DNA from 3 places in the Photobacterium sp. 1_MG-2023 genome. Region 3 is predicted to be linked to each of the others. Evidence: riboswitches for the same ligand, from Rfam matches in the RefSeq annotation. Region 3 holds a riboswitch; each other region holds the start of a gene.

Evidence for each region. A riboswitch is a leader RNA that binds a small molecule or an ion and turns the genes downstream of it on or off. The one in region 3 is predicted to bind thiamine pyrophosphate.
Region 1: it holds a riboswitch for thiamine pyrophosphate, as region 3 does, so the genes downstream of both, thiC (phosphomethylpyrimidine synthase ThiC) here and thiD (bifunctional hydroxymethylpyrimidine kinase/phosphomethylpyrimidine kinase) in region 3, are expected to answer to the same signal.
Region 2: it holds a riboswitch for thiamine pyrophosphate, as region 3 does, so the genes downstream of both, thiB (thiamine ABC transporter substrate binding subunit) here and thiD (bifunctional hydroxymethylpyrimidine kinase/phosphomethylpyrimidine kinase) in region 3, are expected to answer to the same signal.

What each region holds. Positions count from the first base shown of each region.
Region 1 is NZ_JAUORR010000027.1:3-7,049, reverse strand. It holds gene thiH (2-iminoacetate synthase ThiH) at 1-1,002, opposite strand, end outside; gene Q4579_RS18670 (thiazole synthase) at 1,012-1,782, opposite strand; gene thiS (sulfur carrier protein ThiS) at 1,784-1,993, opposite strand; gene Q4579_RS18660 (HesA/MoeB/ThiF family protein) at 1,990-2,748, opposite strand; gene thiE (thiamine phosphate synthase) at 2,752-3,393, opposite strand; gene thiC (phosphomethylpyrimidine synthase ThiC) at 3,390-5,318, opposite strand; TPP riboswitch at 5,444-5,541, opposite strand; gene Q4579_RS18645 (universal stress protein) at 5,599-6,021, opposite strand; gene crcB (fluoride efflux transporter CrcB) at 6,128-6,511, shown strand; tRNA gene Q4579_RS18635 (tRNA-Trp) at 6,703-6,779, opposite strand.
Region 2 is NZ_JAUORR010000018.1:34,636-41,682, forward strand. It holds gene leuA (2-isopropylmalate synthase) at 1-760, shown strand, start outside; gene leuB (3-isopropylmalate dehydrogenase) at 763-1,854, shown strand; gene leuC (3-isopropylmalate dehydratase large subunit) at 1,881-3,320, shown strand; gene leuD (3-isopropylmalate dehydratase small subunit) at 3,339-3,941, shown strand; gene Q4579_RS15445 (DUF547 domain-containing protein) at 4,067-4,867, shown strand; TPP riboswitch at 4,961-5,082, shown strand; gene thiB (thiamine ABC transporter substrate binding subunit) at 5,217-6,173, shown strand; gene thiP (thiamine/thiamine pyrophosphate ABC transporter permease ThiP) at 6,211-7,047, shown strand, end outside.
Region 3 is NZ_JAUORR010000010.1:87,775-94,821, forward strand. It holds gene Q4579_RS10870 (ABC transporter substrate-binding protein) at 1-273, opposite strand, end outside; gene Q4579_RS10875 (ABC transporter permease) at 296-1,132, opposite strand; gene Q4579_RS10880 (ABC transporter ATP-binding protein) at 1,119-1,889, opposite strand; gene thiD (bifunctional hydroxymethylpyrimidine kinase/phosphomethylpyrimidine kinase) at 1,907-2,788, opposite strand; TPP riboswitch at 2,887-2,984, opposite strand; gene Q4579_RS10890 (VOC family protein) at 3,167-3,523, shown strand; gene Q4579_RS10895 (family 20 glycosylhydrolase) at 3,586-6,174, opposite strand; gene Q4579_RS10900 (hypothetical protein) at 6,652-7,047, shown strand, end outside.

The sequences.
Region 1 (7,047 bases), on a different contig from region 3:
CAGCTCCGGTTCGTCATCGGCGTAGCCGCCCGGTTGGGTTTTCGACCCCGCAGACATACTGGTGATCCCAAGCGGCAGTACATTGTCGCGAAAATGCGGAGATTCCCGGGTCGACATCGACAATTCTACTTCCGGATTCAACAGCCGGTAAGCGCAAATCAGTTGCACCAGCTGGCGATCGTTCATCACAGATTTCGGCTCTAAACCACCGGTACATGGCCGCAGACGCGGGAACGAAATCGAATAACGACTCTGCCAGTACGTGCGTTCCAGATAATCCAGATGGCTGGCGACAAAAAAGCAATCCGTGCGCCATTCCTCCAAACCAATCAGCGCACCAATGCCGATTTTATCGATCCCTGCCCGGGCCAACCTGTCCGGGGTTTCCAGCCGGTATTCAAAGTCCATCTTATTGCCGCGTAAATGATGCTGGGCATAGGTCGGAGCGCTGTAAGTTTCCTGATACACCATCACCGCATCCAAACCCAGAATTTTCAGTTCGGCATAATCGTCCTGATCCAGCGGCTGAACTTCCATTGATAAATAGCTGAAATGGCGCTTAATCGCCGGAACACATTGCCGGAAATAGGCCATCCCAACCTTACGCTCATGCTCTCCCGTCACCAGCAGCACATTGTCAAAATTCATGGCCTTGATCGCGTCGCATTCCCGCTCAATCTCTGCCAGATTCAGGGTACGGCGCTTGATTTTGTTCTCCATGGTAAAACCACAGTAAGTACAGCTGTTGGCACAGAGGTTCGACAGATACAAAGGCACATAAAACCCGATAGTCCGGCCAAACCGCTGCCGGGTCAGGGCTGCCGACTGCTGGGCCATCTGCTCCAGATACGGCTCTGCCGCCGGGGAAATCAGCGCCTTGAAATCTTCCAGATCCCGCTTGCGGCGGCTGAGCGCTCGCTCCACATCGGTGGCCGTCTTGCTGTAAATCGACATCCGGACATCATCCCAGTCCAGTTGCCGCCATACATCGACATAACTCATGGGACCTCCTTAGCTGCCGGCATCCAGAAATGCGGTCAGCGGACTGGAAGCCACCGCCTGATTGACGGTACCCGCAAGCCCCGCCTCAAACGCCATCCGACCGCTTTCCACCGCCAGTTTAAAAGCCCGGCCCATGGCAATCGGATCGGCAGATGCCGCGATGGCCGTATTCACCAGTACCGCATCCGCACCGCGTTCCATCGCCTCAGCCGCATGAGACGGCGCACCAATCCCGGCATCCACAATCACAGGAACGCGCGCCTGATCGATAATGATGTCGAGAAAGTCCCGCGAAGCCAGTCCCTTGTTCGAGCCAATCGGCGCCCCCAGCGGCATGACCGCAGCGCAGCCCACCTCTTCCAGGCGCTTGCACAACACAGGATCGGCATGGCAATAAGGCAATACAATAAAGCCTTGCTGTACCAAAGTTTCTGCTGCGGCAAGGGTTTCAACCGGGTCTGGCATCAGGTACTTGGGATCCGGGTGAATTTCCAGCTTCAGCCAGTTGGTGCCCAGCGCCTCCCGGGCCAGTTGCGCGGCAAAAATCGCCTCTTTGGCATTTTTGGCCCCCGAAGTATTGGGCAACAGATTGACCCCAGCCTCCCGCAGCGGGGCAAGAATATCGTCATCCAGGTTTTCAATGTCGACGCGCTTGAGTGCCATGGTCACCAGCTCAGAGCCGGACGCCAGAATTGACTGTGCCATCGCGTCCCGGCCGGCATACTTACCGGTACCGGTGAAAAGACGGGAAGAAAATGTTTTATCAGCAATGGTCAGCATCTTAACCTCCGGCAATGGCTTGAAACAGTGCAATGGTATCGCCGTCACTGAGCCGGGTATCTGCCCAGCTGTCGCGGCTGACAATGTCTTGATTGAGTGCAACCGCCGTCGCATCCAAAGGCAGCGCGAGTTGTTCCAGCAATTGCAGCAGCGATGTTTCGGCTGTCAGTTGCAGGGCTTTGTCGTTCACTTGAACGGTCATCGTGGTCATAAAGATTCCTTACTGCATACAGGACATTGCGGGTTCACCGGCAGTCCAAATTGCTGCCATTGCAGGGTCAATGCATCAAACTGGCGAAACTGACCGACACCGGGCTCACCGCTGCCCGTAATGGCTTTGATCGCCTGCAGGGCCTGAAATGTCCCCATAATGCCGACCACAGGTCCGGCAATCCCGGAATCACTGCAGTTCTGCGGGGCTTTCATCTCGCCGTTCGGAAACAGGCAGTGGTAACAGGGCCCCTGCTGCGCGCGAAAGTCAAAACTCATCAGTTGCCCCTGCCAGCGGATTGCTGCGGCAGAAATCAGCACTTTCTGATGGGCAAAACAGGCCTGATTGATCGCATGACGGCTGTCGAAATTGTCGGTACAGTCCAGCACGACATCAGCCAGACTGATTTCCATCGCCAGTTGCAGTTTGGCCAGATTTGCCGTGACGGCACGGGCACGGATATGCGGGTTCAGCGCTTTGACCTGCGTGACTGCCGCCTGCGCTTTGCTTTCTCCCTGATGCTGATCGCGGTAGATAATCTGACGCTGCAGATTCGAGCGCTCGACCCGATCGCCATCCGCAATCACCAGACTGCCCACACCTGCGCCAGCAAGATAGAGCGCAGCCGGTGCGCCCAGACCACCCGCACCGATAATCAGGACCTTCGCCTGCTCAAGGGCCTGCTGACCCGATTCACCAATCTCGGGCAACTGCACCTGACGGTGATAGCGCATAAATGATTCATCAGACAACACGGTTCACCTCACCAGTTTGTCTGCGAAGGCTGACAACGCCTGCGCTGTATCCGGGGCGGCAGTCACGGCACGCACCACAGCGATACTGGAGACGCCGGTCTGCCAGACTGCATCGACATTGGTCAGGTCAATGCCGCCAATCGCAACGGTCGGGAATCGGCCCCCAACGGTCGCCAGATGTTCTGATAACTGCGCAACGCCTTGCGGCGGGGTCGGCATCTCTTTGGTCGGGGTCGGGAAAATATGGCCAATCGCCACATAACTGGGTGCGATCGCCATACCACGCTGAAGCTCTGTTGCGGTGCGGGTTGAAACGCCCAGACGGATCCCGGCAGCCCGCAATGCATCCAAATCAGCAATATCCAGATCATCCTGTCCCAGATGCACACCATACGCACCGTGCCTCAGAGCAAGCTGCCAGTAATCATTGATAAACACCTGCGCCTGATACGCCCGTCCCAGACGGATGGCCTCAACGATTTGTGCTTCCAGTTCAGGATGCGCCGGCTCCTTGATGCGTAGCTGAACGGTTTTCACCCCTAACGGCAACAACTGAGCAATCCAGCGAACATCATCCACCACGGGATAGAGCGGCCCGATGCCGCCCTCCATCGCAGGAAATCCCTGTTTTACATCACCACTCATGCCTGTTCCGCCTCATGGTTTTTTGCCTGATGATACAGCTCGCTGCCTTTCTCACGGAATTCCTCAGCCTTCTGACGCATCCCTTCCAGCGGATCCTCAAGCATCTGAATCACCAGCGCTTCTTCATTCGCTTTGGCGTACTCGCGCACTTCCTGAGAGATTTTCATCGAACAGAATTTCGGACCGCACATCGAGCAAAAATGCGCGACTTTGCCGGATTCCTGCGGCAGCGTTTCATCGTGATAAGCACGGGCAGTATCCGGGTCGAGGCCCAGATTGAACTGATCTTCCCAGCGGAACTCGAACCGCGCCTTAGACAGCGCATTGTCACGTACCTGTGCCCCCGGATGGCCTTTCGCCAGATCCGCAGCATGCGCACAGAGTTTGTAGGTGATCAGGCCGGTTTTGACGTCATCCTTATTGGGCAGACCTAAGTGCTCCTTCGGCGTGACGTAGCACAACATGGCACAGCCATACCAGCCAATCATGGCCGCGCCGATCCCCGAAGTGATGTGGTCATAACCCGGTGCAATATCCGTGGTCAGCGGGCCCAGAGTGTAGAAAGGCGCTTCATCGCAGTGTTTGAGCTGCTCTTCCATGTTCTCTTTGATCAGATGCATCGGGACATGCCCCGGCCCTTCAATCATCACCTGAACATCGTATTCCCACGCAATTTTGGTCAGCTCACCCAAAGTTCGAAGTTCACTGAACTGCGCTTCATCGTTCGCATCGGCCACCGAGCCCGGACGCAGACCATCGCCGAGTGACAGGGAAATATCGTACTGGGCACAGATCTCGCAAATCTCGCGGAAATGCTCATACAGGAAGCTTTCTTTGTGATGGGCCAGGCACCATTTCGCCATGATGGAGCCCCCACGGGATACGATGCCCGTGACACGTTTCGCTGTCATCGGTACAAACCGCAGCAAGACACCGGCATGAATGGTGAAATAGTCGACGCCCTGTTCTGCTTGCTCCAGCAAAGTATCGCGGAACACTTCCCAGGTCAGGTTCTCGGCAATACCGTTCACTTTCTCCAGCGCCTGATACATGGGCACCGTGCCGATAGGCACCGGACTGTTGCGAATGATCCACTCTCGCGTTTCGTGGATATTACGTCCGGTCGACAGATCCATCACGGTATCGCCGCCCCAACGGGTCGACCAGACCAGCTTCTCTACTTCTTCTTCAATGGAAGACGTCACCGCAGAGTTACCGATGTTGGCATTCACTTTCACCAGAAAGTTCCGGCCGATAATCATCGGCTCAGACTCCGGGTGGTTGATGTTCGATGGAATAATCGCCCGACCTTCGGCAACTTCTTTACGTACAAATTCAGGGGTAATGTCTTTAGGCAGGTTGGCCCCGAAGCTTTGTCCCGGGTGCTGCTGATTGAGGACCTCATCCCGGTAACGGGCGCGACCCATATTTTCGCGAATTGCGATATATTCCATTTCCGGTGTGATGATCCCCTGGCGGGCATAATGCATCTGTGTCACACACTGACCTGTCTGAGCGCGACGGACGCGGGCACGATGCGAAAAACGAAGCTCATCCAACGTGTCATCCGCCAGACGTTCTTTGGTGTACGCTGAACTCAGCTCATCCAGCAGTTCGGTATCGCTTCGTTCTTCAATCCAGGATTCACGAAGTTTCGGCAAGCCCTGATAGATATCAATGGCCTGTGCAGGGTCGGTATAAAAGCCGGAGGTGTCGTAGACACGAATCGGCTCATTCGGTTCAAAGATGGGGTTATTTTTATCACCACCGACTAATGAATCAGCCTGAGAAATTTCCCGCATGCCGACACGGATATCGTCCCGGCTGCCGATTACATAGATTTTTCGTGAATTGGGATAGGCTTGGGTGGTGAGAGAATCAATGAATTGTTTCGCTTCCAGTCTCGCTTGTTTGCGACTCGACATAGCAATTTCCTTTTATCCATTTCAGGGAAGTTGCTTGGCGGATGGGCGCGTAAACAAGAGGCAGACACAAGTAGGGCGTGTCGCATCGTCTGATACAGCTGCTATCACGAAAAGATAGCAAGGCAGAAGATTTTTCTCTTGTTCCCTTCGCAGATACTAATCTGATCAGGTTCAACGGATCCCGCGATGCGGTCTCAGCCAGTTGGCACTCCGACAAGTTGAGCAACGAGTATATGCAAGACAGCGGCTTCCAGCAAGCAGCAGCTGATGTTTTATCCACTCAGCGGATCACCAGCAGATCGCAGTCGAGCTTCTGAGCCAGATGATGATGAAGATCGTTCAACCAGAGTATCTCGTGCCGGGTACGGCCAATAATCACCAGTTCAGCCTTCACCTGATGGGCCAGCTTTGTGATTTGTGCTGCGATATCACCATCTGCCAGATGAATCGCCCGAACAGGTTGCGGTGAATGCTGCGCCAGCCCAGACAGTTGTTTCATCCGTTTTTGCTGCTGTGCGTTGTGTGCTTCTTCCAGTTGTAATTCTATATCCAGAAAACTGACCTCCCCGACACCTGGTTCGACATAGCCCAGAAAGTAATCCGCCTGATGATGTGAGGCAATCACACCGGCTTTCACCACCTGCTGTTTCGCCTGCGGATGATCCGGATTCACCGCCAGCAATACGCTCTTATACAGCCTCATCAGATCTCCTTCACCATCATTCTTTTTTACCTGCTTTCAGGCATTCAACATGGGCTCCATTTCATGCTATTAGTATGGCTGAACATTTTATTGTCAGAGAAAACCTATGAATCAATTGATGACGCTGAGTTTCATTGCCGCAGGCGGTGCTTTCGGTGCCTGCAGCCGTTACCTCATTGCTGAGCTCTGCGTAGTCCTGTTCGGACGGGGATTTCCTTACGGCACACTGGCGGTCAATGTGATCGGCTCCCTGATCATGGGTGCTCTGATGTCTGCGCTGAACCAAGGCTGGATTGCTGCAACCCCGTGGCGGCCGCTGATCGGTCTGGGCTTTCTGGGTGCACTCACGACCTTTTCCACCTTTTCAATGGACAACCTGATTCTGCTTCAACAAGGCGCTCTGATGAAAGCTGGACTGAATATACTGCTCAATGTCGCCCTGAGCCTGCTTGCCTGTTTTCTGGGGTATCAGTTGCTCCAGCGTGGATAATGCTGCTGATTGCCTTGTAACGCCGAGGACACACGACATCGACCTCGTTCAGAAACGGGCTTCACTTCGCAGGGGATGACGGACGATCGGACTGGCGTTCCAGCGGGCTGGCGCTCCAGCCGCCGACATCAGCGCAACGCGCTGAATATCAGAAACGACAAAGCCCCGTCCGGAGACGAGGCTTTTAAATTTGGCAGGGGATGACGGATTCGAACCGCCGACATTCGGTTTTGGAGACCGACGTTCTACCGGACTGAACTAATCCCCTAGAAGTGATGAGTATTGTATACAGCTTGACGAGAATTACCAGCCCTAGATCCTGAAAATGATTCATTGCTTTATCAAGCGCTTATAAAAACAGCAGCTTGACGTCGCTTTCAATCCAGCATTCCGGTCCGCAGTACTTTTCGGAAGTCCTGATACAAAAAAGCCCCAGTCTTTCGACGGGGACGCCTAGTCAAGGGCTTCTAAGAAGTGGCGGAGCGGACGGGACTCGAACCCGCGACCCCCGGCGTGACAGGCCGGTATTCTAACCA
Region 2 (7,047 bases), on a different contig from region 3:
AGAAATTTCCCGCACCAGCCGTCTGGTCAGCCAGTTATGCAACATGCCGATTCAGTCCAACAAAGCCATTGTCGGTGCCAATGCTTTCAGCCATTCCTCCGGAATTCATCAGGATGGCATGCTGAAGAACAAAAACACCTACGAAATCATGACGCCTGAGTCGATCGGTCTGAAAAATCAGGCGCTGAATCTGACCAGCCGCTCCGGCCGTGCTGCCGTGAAGAGCCACATGGACACCATGGGCTACACCGAAGGCGACTACAATCTGGACACCCTGTACGCCGACTTCCTGAAACTGGCCGACCGCAAGGGTCAGGTATTTGATTACGATCTGGAAGCCCTGATGTACTTCGCCAACCTGCGCGAAGAAGACGATTTCTACAAGCTGAACTACTTGAGCGTCCAGTCTGGCAGCGTCGTGGCCACCACCAGTATCAAGCTGCAGTGCGGTGAAGAAGAAAAATGCGAAGCGGCGGTCGGAAACGGCCCGGTTGATGCGCTGTACCAGTGTATTTACCGTTTAACCAGCTATGAGATCGTGCTGGAGAAATTCGAACTGACGGCCAAGGGTGAAGGGGAAGACGGTCTGGGTCAGGCCGATATCATTGCCAACTATAAAGGCCGTAAATATCACGGCACCGGTCTGGCAACCGACATTGTGGAAGCCTCTGGTCAGGCGTTGCTGCATGTGATCAACAGCATCCACCGCGCCGAACAAATCGAAGAAATTAAACAAAAAGCTAAAATGGAGACTGTATAACCATGGCAGGTCAAAGCTATCAAATTGCTGTGTTACCCGGCGACGGGATTGGCCCGGAAGTGATGCAACAGGCGCACAAAGTCCTGAACGCGATCGAGGAAAAGTTCGGTTTCACACTGGCCCGTGAAGAATTTGATGTCGGTGGCATTGCCATCGACAATCACGGTTCCCCGCTGCCAGCGCATACCCTGAAAGGCTGTGAAGCCGCCGATGCCGTGCTGTTCGGCTCGGTTGGCGGCCCGAAGTGGGAACACCTGCCAGCCAATGACCAGCCGGAACGCGGAGCACTGCTGCCACTGCGCAAACATTTCCAGCTGTTCTGTAACCTGCGTCCGGCCCAGATCCACAGCGGCCTGGAAACTTTCTCGCCCTTACGTGCCGACATTTCTGAGCGCGGCTTTGATATCGTGGTCGTCCGTGAGCTGACGGGCGGCATTTATTTCGGTCAGCCAAAAGGCCGGGAAGGCGAAGGGGCGATGGAAAAAGCCTTCGACACCGAAGTCTATCACCGCTACGAGATTGAACGCATTGCCCGCATCGCGTTTGAGTCTGCCCGCCTGCGTCGCAAAAAAGTCTGCTCTATCGACAAAGCCAATGTGCTGCAAAGCTCCATTTTATGGCGCGAAGTGGTCGAGCAGATCGCCAAAGATTACCCGGATGTCGAACTGAGCCATATGTACATCGACAACGCGACCATGCAGCTGATCAAAGATCCGTCCCAGTTCGATGTGATGCTGTGCTCCAATATTTTCGGCGACATTATTTCAGACGAATGCGCCATGATCACCGGTTCCATGGGCATGCTGCCTTCTGCCAGTCTGAATCAGGACAAATTCGGTATGTACGAACCTGCCGGTGGTTCTGCCCCGGATATCGCAGGTAAAAACATCGCCAATCCGGTGGCACAGATTCTGTCGGCGGCGCTAATGCTGCGCTACAGCCTGGGTGAAGAAGAAGCGGCACGCGCCATTGAGCAAGCCGTCTCTCAGGCACTGGAGGCCGGGGAACTGACGGCAGATCTGGCGGGCAGCCGTCCGGCCCTGTCGACCGATGCCATGGGCGACAAGATCGCAGCCTATATCCGTCAGGCGTAAGCTGAACCACGAGGAGCAAACGAGCAATGTCAAACACAACAACATCAGCCAAAACGCTATACGAAAAAGTTTATGATGCCCACGTGGTTGTGGCCGCTGAAGGTGAAAACCCGATCCTGTATATCGATCGTCATCTGGTCCATGAAGTTACCTCACCACAGGCGTTTGACGGCCTGCGTGAAAAAGGCCGCAAAGTCCGCCAGACCGGCAAGACCTTTGCCACCATGGATCACAACGTGTCCACCCAAACCAAAGACATCAAAGCGTCCGGCGAAATGGCACGGATCCAGATGGAAACTCTGGCAAAAAACTGCGAAGAATTCGGCGTCACTCTGTACGATCTGAACCACAAATATCAGGGCATCGTCCACGTGATGGGGCCTGAACTGGGGATCACGTTGCCGGGCATGACCATTGTCTGCGGTGACTCTCATACCGCCACCCACGGTGCATTCGGATCGCTGGCATTCGGCATCGGCACCTCAGAAGTGGAACATGTGCTGGCCACTCAGACCCTGAAACAAGCCCGCGCCAAAACCATGAAAATTGAGGTCAAAGGCCAGGTCGCTCCGGGGATCACGGCAAAAGACATTATTCTGGCCATCATTGGCGAAACCACGGCAGCCGGCGGTACCGGCTATGTGGTCGAATTCTGTGGTGAAGCCATCACTGATCTGACGATGGAAGGCCGGATGACAGTCTGTAACATGGCGATTGAGCTGGGTGCCAAAGCGGGTCTGATCGCGCCGGATCAAACTACCTTTGATTACATCAAGGACCGCAAATTTGCCCCGACCGGTGCCGATTTCGACGCCGCCGTGGCCTACTGGCAAACCCTGAAATCAGATCCGGATGCCCAGTTCGACAAAGTGGTGACGCTGGATGCACAAAGCATCAAACCTCAAGTCACCTGGGGCACCAACCCGGGACAAGTGATTGCTGTCGATGCACCGATTCCGGCACCGGAAAGCTTCAGCGATCCGGTCGAGCGTGCTTCTGCATCCAAAGCGCTGGCATATATGGGTCTGGAAGCCGGGAAAAAGCTGGCTGATTTTCCGGTTGATAAAGTTTTCATTGGTTCCTGTACCAACTCTCGCATCGAAGATATGCGGGCCGCGGCCGCCGTCGCGAAAGGGCGCAAAGTTGCAGCCAATGTTCAGGCGCTGGTCGTCCCGGGTTCTGAACAGGTGAAAGCGCAGGCGGAAAAAGAAGGGTTGGATAAAATCTTCATCGAAGCCGGTTTTGAATGGCGTCTGCCGGGTTGCTCCATGTGTCTGGCCATGAACAACGACCGCTTGGGTCCCGGGGAGCGCTGCGCGTCCACCAGTAACCGGAACTTTGAAGGTCGTCAGGGCCGTGATGGCCGGACTCATCTGGTCAGCCCAGCCATGGCAGCTGCTGCCGCCTGTGCAGGTCACTTCGTGGATATCCGCGAGCTGGATCCAAAAACCGTCGCCACCGCCTAACAGAGAAGGAAGAAAACCATGGCAGGAATCAAACAACATACCGGACTGGTGGTGCCGCTGGATGCCGCAAACGTCGACACCGACGCCATCATTCCGAAACAGTTTTTACAGAAAGTAAACCGGATTGGGTTTGGTAAACATTTGTTTCATGACTGGCGATTTCTGGACGATGCCGGTGAGCAGCCGAATCCGGAATTCGTGCTGAACGACCCGCGTTATCAGGGGGCAAGCATTTTGCTGGCCCGTGAAAACTTCGGCTGCGGGTCCTCTCGTGAGCACGCCCCGTGGTCGCTGGCAGATTACGGGATTAAAGTCATGATCGCGCCGAGCTTTGCCGACATTTTCTACGGCAACTCGATCAACAACCAGATGGTCCCGGTTCGCCTGACCGAAGCTGAAGTCGATGAACTGTTCCAGTATGTCGAAGCCAATGAAGGCGCGGAGATCACAGTCGATCTGGAAACCATGACGGTCACCGCCAATGGCAAATCGTATTCGTTTGAAATCGACGCGTTCCGCCGCCACTGCCTGCTGAACGGTCTGGACAACATCGGGCTGACATTGCAGCACGAAGATAAAATCGCAGATTATGAAAGCAAGATCCCGGCATTTCTGGCCTGATCGCCCATCTTTCTGATTGACTCTGGCACCCTGCTTCGGCAGGGTGTTTTTTTACCCCCAGATATCAGAAAGAATCCGTGCGCATCACGGTCTGTTGGGTATCGCTCACAGACATAGGTGTTCCCATGCTTCTTCGCAAGCTATCTGTTCCCACATTCCTCTTACTGAGTTTTCTCAGCCTGAGTTTCCCGGCTTTCGCCGCCCCCAAGGCTGATCTCTGGCCATTCTGGCAAGCCACTCAAACCCGGAGTACAACGACAGTTGATCATGCCGCATGGCAACACCTGCTGGATCATTATCTGGTTGTGGCACCGCAGCAAACCCGTTTCCGTTATGCCGCCGTGACAACAGCCGATAAAGTCGTGCTGAACGATTATCTGGACACCCTGACGGCGCAAGATCCACGCCAGCTGAACCGAAATGAGCAGTTTGCTTACTGGGTCAACCTCTACAACGCACTGACGGTGAAGGTGATTCTGGACAACTATCCGATCAGTTCAATCACCAAACTGGGCGGATTTCTCAGCTTCGGTCCCTGGGATGAAAAGCTGATCACCATTGATGGGAAGCAACTGTCGCTGAACGATATCGAACACAGAATTCTGCGGCCGATCTGGCAGGACAAACGCATTCATTATGTTGTGAACTGTGCCAGTCTGGGGTGTCCGGATCTGCAACCGGAAGCAATGAACGCCAGCAATCTCAACGCGCAGCTCGAAGCCGCTGCCACGCGCTTCATCAACAGCCCTAAAGGTGTTCAGGAATCCGGCGGCAAAGTCCGATTATCCTCGATTTATGACTGGTATCAGTCTGACTTCGGCGCCCTGCCAGACTTACAGCAGCACCTGAACCAGTATCGTGAACAGCCCGTCACCCTGAACAAACCCGTCTATGACTACGACTGGCGGCTCAACGAAGCTCGCTGATCCCGCAAGATACTTTGTCTGACCTTGGGTCAAAGCTTTGGCCAGACGCAGCATTGTGGCTGGCAAAGGTGCGCAGCCCCGTTTACAATGAGAGCCGTTCTCATGGGGAGTCATCCGACTGAGATCGTGTTGTTCACCCGTCACAGGAGAATACACGGGACCCATCGAACCTGAACCAGGTCATGCTGGCGTAGGAATTGAGAAACGGAAAGCACCGCTTTGCATCTTGCCGGGCCTTTCCGGGACACACCGCTCACTCGACGCCGCGCCTTCTTGAAGAAATTGGAATTCCCTGCCCGTCAGGACTCAGGAGCGCTTTGTGAAACACCTCATTACAGCTTTACCTTTCATGGTTGCGGCAACTTCAGCGGCCGCCGCACAACCCACCTTAACCGTGTATACCTACAGTTCGTTTACTGCCGACTGGGGACCAGGACCGGCCATTGAAAAAGCATTCGAAAAAGAATGTGGTTGCGACCTGCAGTTTGTCGCGCTGGATGATGGCGTCTCCATCCTCAACCGAGTTCGCCTGGAAGGCAAAGGGACCAAAGCAGATGTTCTGCTGGGTCTGGACAACAACCTGATGACCGAGGCTAAGAAAACCGGTCTGCTGGCCACCAGCACCACAGATACTTCAGCCGTGACCATTCCGGGTGGCTGGAAAGACGATACCTTTGTCCCTTTTGATTACGGTTATTTCGCCTTCATCTACGACAGCGAAAAACTGAAAAATCCCCCCAGCAGCCTGAAAGAGCTGGTGACACGCGACGATCTGAACCTGATTTATCAGGATCCACGCACCTCTACGCCGGGTCAGGGTCTGATGCTGTGGGTGAAATCCGTTTATGGTGATCAGGCGACCCAAGCCTGGCAACAACTGGCGAAGAAAACCGTCACCGTCACCAAAGGCTGGTCTGAGGCCTATAACATGTTCCTCAATGGTGAGACGGATCTGGTGCTCTCGTATACCACTTCACCGGCGTATCATCTGATTGCCGAGAATGAAGGCAAGTATAAAGCTGCCAATTTCAGCGAAGGACACTATATGCAGGTTGAAGTCGCAGCCAAGCTGAAAAACACCCAAAACAACGCGCTGGCCGATCAGTTCCTGAACTTTATTCTGACGCCTGGATTCCAGTCCGTGATCCCGACAGGCAACTGGATGTATCCGGTGACCGATGAAGCCCTGCCGGAAGGTTTCAGCACGCTGACGCGTCCGGCCAAAGCACTGGAGTTCAGCGCAGATGAAGTCGCCAAAGAACGCAAAGCCTGGGTCCGCGAATGGCAAACCGCACTGACACAGTAATCGTATAGGTTTTCTCTTGTTACTCTCCCGTTCCAGCCTGCCCGGCGTGATGAGTGCCGGGCTGATTCTGCTTCTCGTCGGCGGGGCGCTCAGCGCCCTGCTCGGACAAGCCACGGAATTACACCCACTGGCCCTCTGGCAGGATCCCTATCTGCGCCATGTCACCGCGTTCAGCTTCAAACAAGCACTGCTCTCGACTCTGCTGAGCCTCATCCCTGCCATCCCAGTGGCTTATGCCCTGTCGCGGCGGCGGTTTCCGGGCCGGTCCCTGCTATTGCGACTGTTCGCGATGACCGTGGTGCTGCCGGTACTGGTGGCTGTATTTGGCTTGCTGGCGATTTACGGCAACAGCGGCCTGCTGGCACAAGGATTGGCCGGGCTGGAGATGAAACTCCCGTTCAGTATTTATGGTCTGAACGGGATTTTGCTGGCGCACGTCTTTCTGAATCTGCCGCTGGCCTGCCGGTTACTCCTGCAAAGTCTGGAAGGCATTCCGGCGGAGCAGCATCAGCTTGCTGCGCATCTGGGAATGAAAGGCTGGCCGCTGTTCCGGCTGGTTGCCTGGCCCCGGTTGCGCCAGCAGTTGCCGCAGGTGGCAGGGCTGGTCTTTATGCTGTGCTTCACCAGTTTCGCGGTGATTATGTCGCTGGGGGGCGGTCCGAAAGCAACCACCATCGAACTGGCCATTTATCAGGCGTTGCGCTACGACTTCGATCTGGCTGCCGGGGCTATGCTGGCGCTGTGGCAAATGCTGCTGTGCTGCGCACTGGTTCTCTTCAGCCAGCGCTTTGCCCGACCGCTGGCAACCCTGAGTGGCCGGGTTCAGCAAGGCCACCCGAATTATCTCGACAGCCGGGCGGCCCGCATCTGGGAC
Region 3 (7,047 bases):
AACATCAATGGTCAGACTGGTTTGATAGGAAATGGCGAGATCGGTTTTTCCGGCAGCAACCAGTTTTGCGGGCATGGATGGATCGGCAGGTTCCTGAATCTCGATGTCCAGGCCTTGTTCTTGAAATAAACCGTTTTCTTTCGCAATAATGATTGGGCCATGGTTTGGATTGACAAACCAGTCCAGCATCAGCGTCAGTTCTTTAGCCTGAAGCTGAAAGCTGGTTGCAGATACGGCAATCGCGAGCGCAGTACGCGCCGGGAAATTAGTCATGTGAATTTCCTTTGTAAATGAATTAAGAGTCAGACTGGCTGTTTTCAGACAACCAAGGGATGGCTTTTTTTAAGAGTGCATCTGTGATGAAGTACAGTGCGACGGATAACCCGGCCAGGACCAGCAAGGCGGCAAACATTTCGTCAATCATCATCCGGGCATTTGCCTGCAGCATCAGGTAGCCCAATCCTTCGCTGGCTCCAACCCATTCGCCAACTACGGCACCAATTGGCGCGACAACAACCGCGACGCGAATCCCGGATGCCAGTGCGGGTAGGGCTGCAGGTAATCGGATATGCCAGAGGATTTGCCAACGGGTGGCATTCATGGTTTTGGCTAAGTCCAGATACCCCTGCGGGGTGTGGCGTAATCCGTCAAAACAGCAAGTGGTGACCGGGAAAAAGATGATGATGGCAGCCATAACAACTTTGGATGCAATGCCGTAGCCCAGCCAAAGCATCAGAATCGGTGCCAGCGCAAAGACAGGTATAGCCTGGCTGGCAATTAATACGGGTAGCAACCAGCGTCGTACCGGCGTAAACAGTAACATCAACAGGGCACAAAACAGGCCGAAAGTGAGCCCGGTGAGCAGCCCCAAAAAAATCTCAGTGGCCGTCACCCAGGCATGCCGGAACAGAACATCGTGCCGTTGAATCAGTTTGTTGAAGACTGCCAGAGGCTCGGGCAGGATAAATCCCGGCAATTGAAACATCACCACAACCGCCTGCCAAGCCAATCCGAGTATCAGCAGCGTGATGACAACCCGGAACGCCGGATGCTGCAACAGCCCGCCAGTGGTTTTGACAAATGAACGAGGTTGTCCGATGGGAGCCTGCGTGATCAATTTAGTCATCTTCATTTCCCATCACGGCCAGCTTTGTCATCAATTGGTGTTGTGCATCTGCCATGACTGCGTTGATGGGCCTGGGAATTTCTCCCTCAGGTGCCCCGAAGGCGGTAAGACGGGCTGGTTTCCCCTGCATCAAAAACAGATGATGACCCAGCCGCAGCGCTTCTTGCGGGTCATGTGTAATCAGGAGCACGGTCCGGTTCTGCAGGAGTTCTGCGGCCAGCTCCTGAAGTTTGTAGCGCGTGACGGCATCCAGTGCTGAAAATGGCTCATCCATGATGACAATGGGTTTTTCCTGCATCAGTGTCCGGACTAAAGCGACGCGTTGGCGCATTCCGCCGGAGAGCTGGGACGGGCTGGCTTGCGCATAATCAGCTAACCCGACCTGTGCCAGCAAGTGCATGGCACGTGTCTGAGTTTGGGGATTCACTTTTCGATACCGGAGTCGATAACTGAAACAGACGTTATCCATCACGTTCAGCCAGGGCAGCAGTAGATCTTGCTGCGCCATGTAAGCGATCTGCGGGCTGACCGGGTTGCCGTCAAACGTTGTGACCTGTCCGCGGTACTGAACATCTTCTGGCAACAGATTGGCCAGAAGCCTCAGTAAAGTCGTTTTTCCGCAGCCGCTCTGACCAAGAATGCAGTGCCACTGGCCGGGAGACAAGGTCAAAGACAGTTGCTCGAACAAAGGGCTGGAGGCATTCGGGAAATGAAGATTGACCTCAGACAAATGCACGCCAGGTCCCTGTATTTCTCGGTTCATTTGGCTCGCCTGCGTGATCATGCAAGATCCCCGGATTGCGGTTGAAATGCATGAAAATGATGGACCGGGCCATGACCCTGACCAATCTTTAACTGGTCGGCAAATTTCAGCGCTAAAGTCAGGTAGTTTTTCGCTTCTGCGACGGCACCGGTGAGTGTGTATCCCTGAGCGAGATAAGAGGCAATTGCAGCAGATAATGTGCAGCCCGTGCCATGGGTGTTTTGGGTCTGAATGCGCTGGGCACTGAAGGTGACAGTGTCACTTTTGGTGAGCAGGTAATCCGTGCTCTGGCTTTCGGTTTCCCAGTGACCGCCCTTGAGTAGCACTGCCTCGGTATTGAGTGATTGTAATTGTGCAATGATTGTCTCTCTGTCACTTGAGTCAACAGAGGGAACTGGTGCCGCATGATTATCTGACCTGGTGAGCGCAATCGCCTCCGGTAAATTGGGGGTGATGAGGGTTGCTAAAGGCAGAAGTTCAGATTTCAGCGTCGTGATGGCTTTGGTTTCCAGCAGCAGATCACCGCTGGTGGCCACCATCACTGGATCAAGCACGATGTGTTCGGGCTGGTACTGGCGTAGTTTTCGGGCCACCGCCTCAATGACACCGGCGTCACTGAGCATCCCAATTTTGACTGCTTTGACATTCAGATCACTAAAAACTGCATCTAATTGCGCTTCAATAAAATCAGGAGAGACAGGAAAGATGTCGGTAACTCCCAGCGTATTTTGGGCGGTCAGGGCTGTGATGACAGAGCACGCATATCCACCCGTCGCGGAAATCGCTTTGATATCGGCCTGTATACCAGCGCCGCCACCACTGTCGGATCCGGCGATTGTCAGAACGATAGGCGTTGTGTTGCAGTTCGAAGAGTGTTGGCTTTGTGCTGGCTTGTTCATCTGCTTCCCTTTGCATCAATACCAGTTTGATGGGCAGGGGTGACGTACAGTCGCCAGTGAGCCGATTCGAAAGGACCATGTTATTGGCAGTTTCGGTGGCAGGCTATCTGCTAGTTCCCTCCGCCAGTGCTAACTGGATCAGGTTCAACGGGTCCCACAATGTGGTCTCAGCCTTCCGGCTCCCCGACTAACGTTACTTTGATTCTCTGATAACGGTTGTGACGCTGAAGAATAATCTCTCAAGCTTGTTATCGCGCGGCCATTCTAACCTTGTTTTTTCCATGAAAGCAAAAGAATTACGCGAAATTTGTCTGAGTGATTTATTCCTGGTGATTTCAGCCTATGATATCGGTAACCCAATTAAACCGGAGCAAGCTTGTGAATATTCACCATAAAATTAATTATGTAGAGTTTCCTGCCCGCGATATTCAGAAAACAAAAGATTTTTTTCAGTCGGTTTTTGGCTGGTCGTTTACAGATTACGGTGACGAATATACCGCGTTTTCTGATCAGGGGCTGGATGGCGGATTTTATGCTGCGCCTTTGAAATCGGATGCCTCGCAAGGGGCGGCGCTCATTGTGTTGTTCAGTGATGACCTGGAGGCGACTGAGCAGCAAGTCATTGCAGCTGGTGGTCAGATTATCCGGCCCATTTTTGATTTTCCCGGCGGAAGGCGCTTCCATTTTACCGAGCCCAGCGGGAATGAATTTGCAGTGTGGGCAGAACCCCGATAAATGATGCTCTATGAAATGAAAAGAGCTCCTGCCCGGAGCTCTTTGATTCATGGATTGCCAGATTAATTTACCGTTGCAACACGGCTGGTCCGCTGGCCGGAAACCGTTCTGATCTGAACACCGGCCGAAGCTGCGGGTGGGTTCAGGACATCAAAGGTTTGCCAGCTTGCGCCTTGATCGGCCGAGAACTCAATGGTCAGTCCTGGGAACGTGGTATTTGCTTTGAGCACGCCATTTTCAATCACACCACCAGGTACTGGCAGGTTGAAAGCAATACCAGCCTGTTCCAGTTTCGGCAGAACTTTCTGGCCCAGCAGGTTGGCGAAGTGATTGTAGTCGCTGTTCCGTGCTGCTTCATCGGCCGGAATACCAGCATTATCGTTGGCTTCCCAACTCGCTGTATGCCAGGCACGTTCAGCCAGACCCAGCACACGCGGGAAGGTCATGCCTTCAAACTGATCTTCCGTACGCACCGTTTCCGCCCACAGAGAGCCCTGAAGACCGAGTACATTTTCAGGCTTCAGGAGTTTTTTCACACCAGCAGAAGCCACAACTTCTTCTTTTGTAATTGGTGCACCGGCACGGGTGAAGTCTGCATTGGCAAAGACATCATCCGGCATATAGCCAAAGGTTTTCCGGGTATCAGTAAACCGCGGTGCCCAGTAGTAGCCGCGCTCGTTTGGATCGGGCTCGTACGGGTGGTCGAAATACAGATGAGAGGCATGGTTATAGACGACTTTATAATCGTTGTTGGCCAGATTATAAGCGCGATCTGCGACGCCCCATTCCCAGATGTTTTGCCATGCGTTCCCCCACAGCGTGGTGTTGGCCATTTCAGAACGCGGATAGACCTGACCATCATGCATCAGACCATCTTCCCAACCAGCCATATCCAGACCATAGTTCGCGGTGATGACAGAAATTCGCTCCACGAAATAACGGCTCAGATCCGACACACTGTTCACACCATCGGTGTTATTGGCAATGAATGCCTCACAGACCGGAGAGTTCACCCAGGCACCGGCAATTTCGTCACCACCGAAATGGAAGGTTTTGAGTGGCTGAACCCCCTGATGCAGGTCGACCAGGCCTTTGACCACGGCATCCACAAAGTTGTAGGTTGAATCCATGCAGACGTTGATCGCATTGTCGGTAAACATCTGAACAGACAGATATTGCGTGGTGTCATCAAAATCTGTCAGCAGATATTGGTTCGCTTTTTCAAGATTCCCCTGTGCCGCATAGTGATCGTAACGCGCTTCCATGGCTTTGATTGCAGCATGCGCATGTCCCGGAATATCAATTTCTGGCACCACTTCAATATTCAGTGCAGCCGCGTGTGTCAGGATCTCACGATACTCTTGCGCAGTGTAATAGCCATTGGATTCAGGTGTACCGTCCGGCCCTGCGCCGAGGAATGGCAGCAGACAGGCTTTTTCTTCAGGATCGTGACAGCGTTTTGAACCGACTTCAGTTAACTCAGGTAAACCGTTAATCTCAACACGCCAGCCTTCATCATCAGCAAGACGCAGATGCAGTTTGTTCAGTTTAAAGGCAGCCATTTGATCAAGCAGTTGAAGAATGGAATCTTTGGTCCGGAAGTTCCGTACGGAGTCTACGGATAAACCCCGGTATGCAAAACGTGGTGCATCTGAGATTTGAACAGCCGGAACCTGATTTCCCTCAATCAGCTGCAGTAAAGATTGTGAAGCATATAACGCACCAGCGCCGTCTGCTGCGCCAATTGAAATGATGTCTTTTGCCGGATCAACATGAAGGTTATAAGCTTCGTCCCATTTCTGAACGCCATTGACCTGTACCTGGCTCCAGCCAATCTGGATACGTTTTTGAGTTGCAGGTGACCAGGGTACCGCGGTTAGACCCAGTTGGTCTGCCAGAAACATGGCCTGATCTTCATAGCCATTGTCGTAAACAATGACCCAGTTGGAATCCAGTGTGACCTGACCTGAACCCATGGCGATTTGAGCGGGGGTCGGAATCACGCCTGTCGCTTGACTCAGGACGCTGAGATCTGCATTTCGCTGATATCGGTCTTGTGCCGTAAAAGGATCGTAATAGTCGGTAATCGCGGCACTGCCGTATCGTTTCCATTGTTGAGGTGTTGAGAAATCAGAAACGAAAGCGAGCTCCTCTGAAGGCTTGGTCGGAACCGAGCCATTGATATGGTTACTCGTGCTGGCAATCAGCGAAGTTAACGTTTCTCCGTTTTCTTCTGAGACCAGATACCAGTTCGGCATGATGTCCGTTTTGGCCACTTGCCAGTCAGACGCATCGAATTCAATGGTCAGGGACTGGCCCGGTGCCAGTGGAACGAAGCTTGCTGTAGGCTCCAGCTTAAACATATCGCCATTGACGTGAGAAATCTTCACCTGATCGGTGAGAACATTTTTCACCATCCGTATATGGCTGAAATAAATAGCCCAGCCTGAGGCGGGTAGTGTTTGAGCGCTTTGATTCGTGAAATCGAGTTTGGCACGGAAAGAGACCCAGTCCTCCTGAGTGTTATCAACAACAGTGTATTGAACATCCAGCCCCTGACCGAGTTGGTCAAGTGTTGTGGCTGGGATGGCGAACGCAGGAGCAGCAAGTGCAGCCGATAAGGCAAATGCCAGTACTGACGTTTTCATCATCTTTGGTTCCTTTTTTCGATGAGTAAAAAATCAGTTTTCAGCCTAACGAGCAGATTTGGTTAATAAAAATATCAATAGACGAAGTTGCAAGGCTGTTTTTCGAAATTGTCGGGGGTCCCAAGAAAAGAGTACAACCCAAGGATTTTTTCATCATTTATTCGTGATAGGGATTGTAAATTTTATGCTCACTGTCAAGGCATTCACCTGAGTGATAACATAAAAACTATGATTCTATATGCGAATTATTGCGTTATCGCGCCTCAAAAAGTCATGCCGATTTTTCTGAGGGGAGAGTGGGCCATGCAGCAAAGAGAAATGCGACAGGATCTGGTCGAAAAGTAATCACATTTATGCCGTTAATGACAAAAGTGTTAAAAATGGCAGCCAGCTATCAGTTTCGGGATTGGAAGTGGATTTCCGCTTATCTGTAGAAGATACTCGCCCTGCAACAACCAAATAACGATAAAGGATAGACATATGACAAGAGCAGCAATCGTTCTGTGTTCATTACTGGCTCTGGCCGGTTGTGATGAAGAGACAGTCGAAAATTTACTTGAGGGAAAAGTTGAAGTATTCACCATCCACAGCGCTGATATTCAAGGCGTGACGGGTGTGCAAGATGGTTACTATACATGGGTAGAGCTACAAAATTTAGATCAAACTTATAACATTGGCCTGCCTGAAAATGTACCTGTGGCCACACGTGCAGATTTGGTGAATGTTGCAGGTTCTGTTGAAGATGCAGGTTGTGCTAAGATTCCGAGCACAGCTGGTATGTGTTTTGATGAAGCCGATAATAGCAGCTGCCTTCCAAATGAATTGAATGAAGTTGGCCTGAAAACCTATAAGATTGACCTGGACAATCTTAAAGCG